2 regions of the Pseudoalteromonas sp. MMG012 genome follow, and region 2 is predicted to be linked to the other one. Evidence: predicted binding sites of a transcription regulator. Region 2 holds the regulator's gene; the other holds the start of a gene.
What was found. The regulator sigma-54, encoded in region 2, starts transcription at its own class of promoters, with help from an activator protein. The targets are predictions, from matches to a motif close to GTTGGCACGNNNNTNGNNT.
Positions count from the first base shown of each region.

Region 1: a site for sigma-54 is predicted at 1,460-1,478, ahead of flhA (flagellar biosynthesis protein FlhA). Genes of this name have one in related genera too.

Region 1 is NZ_JAGJEF010000005.1:37,355-40,551, forward strand. Features, by position in the region: gene fliR (flagellar biosynthetic protein FliR) at 1-239, shown strand, start outside; gene flhB (flagellar biosynthesis protein FlhB) at 243-1,373, shown strand; gene flhA (flagellar biosynthesis protein FlhA) at 1,517-3,197, shown strand, end outside.
Region 2 is NZ_JAGJEF010000010.1:35,013-38,209, forward strand. Features, by position in the region: gene J8L97_RS05365 (PTS sugar transporter subunit IIA) at 1-277, opposite strand, end outside; gene hpf (ribosome hibernation promoting factor) at 280-567, opposite strand; gene J8L97_RS05375 (RNA polymerase factor sigma-54) at 596-2,098, opposite strand; gene lptB (LPS export ABC transporter ATP-binding protein) at 2,155-2,880, opposite strand; gene lptA (lipopolysaccharide transport periplasmic protein LptA) at 2,884-3,197, opposite strand, start outside.

The DNA.
Region 1 (3,197 bases), on a different contig from region 2:
CAACGGCAATGGCGTTATCCCTTGCACCGTTAACAGCCATGTTGGTGATTAATATTTCATTGGGCATTATGACCCGTGCTGCGCCGCAAATGAATATATTTGCAGTTGGTTTTGCATTTACCCTTGTTGCAGGTCTTACTATTATTTGGGCTACGTTAGGAAATTTTTTAGTGCAATATGAATTTCAATGGCTTAAGACAATTGAACTAATGTGCAATTTAATTGGTTGTACGGTATAGCATATGGCAGAAGATTCGGGTCAAGAAAAAACGGAAGAACCCACGGGGAAAAAAATAGATGAGTCTCGTAAGAAAGGGCAAGTTGCACGTTCGAAAGAGTTAGGGACCACATTTGTACTCATTTTTTCCTCAATATCATTGCTATTGTATGGACCTGATATAGGAAAGGGGCTGTATAATATAATGGGCCGAGCATTGAGCCTAAACCGTAATGAAACATACGATACAACCAAGATGTTCTCTATATGGGGGGAGATGTTTTCCGAGCTTATTTTCCCAATGTCTATGTTTGTTTTTATCATTGTAATAGCCGCTATTGTTGGTAATACTTTATTAGGCGGCTTTAACTTTAGTTGGCAGGCAGCGGCACCTAAAGCCAGTAAAATGTCTCCGGCAAAAGGTATTAAAAGAATGCTAGGCCCACAGGCGGGTATTGAGCTAGTAAAAGCGGTACTTAAATTTGGGTTGGTAGCAGGTTTTGCTATTTACTTGATAAACACTTTTTTTTATGAAATATTGCATTTAAGTGTCGAGCAAATCCCCAGTAGCATCATTCACGCATTAGAAATCTTGGCATGGATGTTTTTAGCGTTAAGTTGTACGTTAATTATTATTTCAGCCATAGATGCTCCTTACCAAAGCTATAATCACCATAAACAGCTTAAAATGACGATGCAAGAAGTAAAAGATGAATATAAAAATTCGGAAGGTGATCCACAAATTAAGGCGCGTATCCGTCGCACTCAAAGAGAGATGTCCCAGCGTCGTATGATACAAGATGTGCCTGATGCAGATGTGATTGTTACTAACCCAACGCACTATTCCGTTGCATTAAAATACGATACGGAAAAAGCCGGTGCGCCCATTGTACTAGCGAAAGGTGTTGATGAACTGGCCATGCAAATAAGAAAGGTCGCAATAGGTAATGAAGTGCCTATTGTTGAATCACCAGCTTTAACACGTTCTTTATACCATACCACTGAAGTTGGCCAGCAAATACCAGATCAATTGTTTACAGCCGTAGCACAAGTACTCGCTTTTGTATTTCAGTTAAAGCGCTTTCAAAAGGGCCGAGGCAAGCGACCGACAGCGCTTAATGACGATCTACCTATTCCCAACGAGTTGAAACATTAAACTTCACGGTTTTTTTAGACAAGCGTAACATTTATTTATGCTCTACATTTTTCATCATTACCTTATAAATTTAGGGTTAGTAACTTTATGGCGCATAACTTGCTTTGTACTAGTCAGTGTCAATATTTTGTAGTTACTAAGTTATGGATTTTAAAGCAGTTTTACAGCAAATCAATAGAGATAAGAAAGAATATGCAAAGGGTGTAGGTACCCCTCTAATGGTTCTGGCTGCGCTAGGCATGGTTATCTTACCTCTGCCTCCTTTCCTACTAGATATTTTATTTTCTTTTAATATCGCGCTAGCACTAGTCGTTCTATTGGTAACTGTTTACACCATGAAACCGTTAGAGTTTGGTATGTTTCCAGCAGTGTTACTTATTGCAACAATTATGCGATTGGCATTAAATGTCGCGAGTACACGAGTTGTTTTGCTTGAAGGGCACAATGGTGGTGATGCGGCTGGTAAAGTAATTGAAGCATTCGGCTCAGTGGTCATCGGCGGAAATTACGCGGTCGGCTTAGTGGTCTTTTTAATTCTAATTATTATTAACTTTGTTGTAATCACTAAAGGAGCCGGGCGTATTTCTGAAGTGTCAGCACGATTTACATTAGATGCAATGCCAGGAAAACAAATGGCGATTGATGCAGATTTAAATGCAGGCTTTATTAGTGCAGACGATGCTCGAGCTAGGCGAGAAGAAGTAACCCGTGAAGCTGATTTCTACGGGTCAATGGATGGTGCCAGTAAGTTTGTAAAAGGGGACGCTATTGCAGGTATTGTTATTTTAGCTATTAATATTATTGGTGGTTTATTTGTTGGTATGATCCAACACAATCTCGGGTTTGGTAAAGCAATGGAGGTTTATACTCTACTCACCATTGGGGATGGACTTGTGGCGCAATTACCATCGTTGCTTCTATCTATCGGCACTGCAATTGTTGTTACTAGACAAAATGAATCTCACAATATGGGAGATCAATTTAAGGCCCAACTTGGTAATGAAAAGTCATTATCAATAGCTGCTGCAATTTTAATTGTTATGGGACTTGTACCAGGGATGCCTCATGTTGCATTTTTGAGTTTAGGTGCATTACTCGGATATTTGGCGTATTACACTCAGTCCCAAAAAACAAAAGCAGAGGAAGTTAAACAAGCGGAAGAAGCCAAAGGTGGTGACATCGCAGCTCGAAAACAAGATCAAAAAGAGCTTGGTTGGGACGACGTTCAGCCTGTGGATGTTATTGGGCTTGAAGTTGGTTACCGTCTAATACCGTTGGTAGATCAAGCACAAGGTGGTGAACTATTAAGTAGAATCAAAGGTGTTCGTAAAAAGCTTTCTCAAGAACTGGGGTTCTTGGTTCCACCAGTACATATTAGAGATAACTTAGAGTTAGACCCCAATGCATACAATATTACTTTAATGGGAGTGGGATCCGGAGATGGGGAATTAAAGCATGGTGATGAGCTTGCAATTAACCCGGGCCAGGTATTTGGTCCAATAAATGGTGTTGCTACAACCGATCCAGCATTTGGTTTAGAGGCTGTATGGATTAAACCCGAACAGAAAGATGAAGCGCATTCTCTTGGTTATACAGTCGTTGATGCTGCAACTGTCGTAGCAACACATATAAGCCAACTGTTGACTAATAACGCATCACTACTATTAGGTCATGAGGAAGTTCAGAACCTACTAGATATTTTGGCGAAAAGTCATCCGAGACTTGTTGAAGGTTTGGTGCCAGATGTATTACCTCTCACGACTATCGTTAAAGTATTGCAAAACTTACTTAATGAAGGGGTCGCAATTAGAGATATGCGGTCAA
Region 2 (3,197 bases):
CTATGGCATCGAATGGAACTGGTTTTTTACTAACTAATATCATCGCAAAAACTTGTTCGATACCTTGCATTCTGCCATGTGGAATAGCGATGCCTTTACCAATTCCAGTGCTGCCTAACTTCTCTCTAGACATGAGTGCAGATAAAACATCATGCTGTTCTAGGTGGGGTAACTGTTCATGTGTAAGTTCGCTAACGTATTCGAGAATACGTTTTTTGCTATTAAAAAGGACCGCAGCTTTACTGCAGTCCTTGTTGATTATTGAGCTAAGTTTCATGGTTAATGTCGAGTAAGCTTTTCTTTGTGTTTGATTACTTGTCTGTCTAGCTTGTCAACCAAACCATCAATAGCAGCATACATATCTTGATGCTCGGTAGAGGCAAATACTTCTGCTCCGCTTAAGTGTAAGGTCGCTTCGGCTTTTTGTACGAGTTTTTCAACATCTAAAATCACATGCACATTATTGATATGATCAAAGTGCCTTTCTAGCTTCGCAAACTTGGTGTTGACATAGTCTCTTAGTGATTCAGTTACTTCTACGTGACGACCAGTTAAATTTAGTTGCATGAGCATTTTCCTTCTTTGATATTACGTCTTATATCAAGCTTTTACGCTGATTCGACGGTGGAATGGCTAACGACTCCCGATATTTTGCTATCGTACGTCGGGCCACTTTGATTCCTTGCTCTGCCAATATATCCGCAATTTTGCTATCACTTAATGGCTTAGCAGTATTTTCGGCGGCAATGAGCTTTTTGATCAATGCTCTAATCGCTGTGGAAGAGCATTCACCTCCGTTTTCGGTACTCACATGGCTCGAGAAGAAATATTTCAACTCAAAAATGCCCCTAGGTGTGTGCATATATTTTTGTGTTGTGACACGTGAAATAGTGGACTCATGCATCTCTACCATTTCAGCCACATCATTTAGCACCATAGGTTTCATTGCTTCAGGGCCATGTTCAAAGAATGCCTGTTGTTGCTGCACAATGCAATTAGTTACTTTCATTAACGTATCATTGCGGCTTTCTAAGCTTTTAATAAACCATTTAGCTTCTTGTAAATGCGAACGAATAAATTGACTATCAGTGCTTGATTTCATTGAGCGAGACATCGCCGCATAGTGATCATTGACTCTAATTTTCGGCATTGAATCAGGGTTTAATTCAACTAACCATCGGCCTTTCACTTTTTTCACAGAGACATCAGGTATGACATATTCAGACTCTTCGCGGATGATACTGGCCGCAGGTTTTGGATTTAAGCTGTGTATTAGAGTCATGACTTCTTTTAAATCGGACTCTTTCAGCTTCGTCTTTTTCATTAGCGTTCGATAGTCTCGACTTGCAAGTAAGTCGATATGTTCGGTGAGCACATGTTTAGTATGTTCCAGCCAAGGTGTACTTTTATCAAACTGATTAAGCTGGATACATAAACATTCTTGTAAGCTCCGAGCAGCAATGCCGACAGGGTCAAATAATTGAATGCGTTTCAGGACAGCCTCAATTTCATCAAGTTCAATGGCATCTTCTGAACTCTCGTCATTAAGGCTTTCTAAGATTTCATCGGTCGATAAGGTTAATAAACCACCATCATCCACGGCTTCCACAATAGCGACAGCGATCCCTCTATCAGTATCACTAAACGGGGTCAGTTCTAGTTGCCACATTAAGTATTCATGGAGCGATTCGGTGGTTGCGCCTTGGTACATGTTTTCGTCTTCAGGCATAGGGCCGCTGCTTGTTGCTGGTGCAGCACTCATGTATTCATCCCATGTGACATCCATCGCAAGTTCTTCGCTAACAGTGTCTTTACTCATAGCCGCGTCTGCATCAAGCTCATAGTCACTGACTGGAGCTTCTTCAATACTGTCTGAATTAGATTCTTCTTTCGAGAGCTCTTTATGTTCTTTTTCTATATTTTCGTTGTCGTTTTCATGCTCTGATTCTTCAACTTCCAGTAATGGGTTGCTGTCCAAGGCTTCTTGGATTTCTTGTTGGAGATCTAGCGTGCTCAATTGCAACAAGCGGATAGCCTGTTGTAATTGGGGTGTCATGGTTAATTGCTGACCCATGCGCAGCTGTAACGATTGCCTCATGTATCTCTAACAATCCTTTCTATTAATCAATTATTAAAATTACCTAGATACTATAACTATAGCCTGAATTGTTCACCTAGGTAGACATCTCGAACAGTTTGATCGGCAAGCACGTGTTCTGGAGTACCTGATGCAATTAATTCACCATGTGAAACTATGTATGCTTTTTCGCACACATCAAGTGTTTCTCGTACATTATGATCTGTGATCAGAACACCTATACCGCGTTTTTTTAAATGTTCGATAATTTTCTTTATATCTAACACCGAAATTGGGTCAACACCAGCAAAAGGCTCATCTAACAGGATAAATTTTGGGTTTGCGGCTAAAGCGCGAGCAATTTCGACTCTTCGACGTTCACCTCCTGACAATGCCATACCTTGACTTGTACGTATATGTTGGATGTTGAATTCATCTAATAATTCATTAAGAATTTGCTCTCGATCAGGTTTACTCAGCTCATTACGAGTTTCTAAAATAGCCATTAAGTTCTGGTAAACGGTTAACTTTCGAAAGATGGAAGATTCTTGCGGTAAATAACCTATGCCTAACCTTGCTCGACTGTGCATCGGTAACAGGGTGATATCGTGGTCATCAATTGTTACGGTACCGTTGTCGCTTGGCACTAATCCAACAATCATATAAAAACTGGTCGTTTTACCTGCCCCGTTGGGGCCTAGCAAGCCAACAATACTGCCTGCCTCGACGGCAAGGCTGACATTTTTTACGACTTGTCGTCCTTTGTAGCTTTTAGCCAAAGCGGTTGCAGTCAAAGTACTCATTTATTATTTGCCTTGTTCTTTATTCGATTTTTTTTCTGGGACTAGAATTGTGTGTACTCGGCCAGTATTTTCATTACCCTTTTCAGCATTTATTAATTGTTTATCCATATCGTAAATTATGGATTGTGCTTTTATGATTTGGCCTGCTTGGTTAATTTCTGCATCACCTTTGATTGTCAGCTTTTTATTCGCTACATCATATCGAACCTCACTCGCCGTGGCACTTAATACGGTGCCATCAGCTTGTGTCTCGGTAAAACGCGCTGGGTTACCTGTAGCGACAAGCAGTTGTTTATTTTCTCCTAACTCAGCCCGTC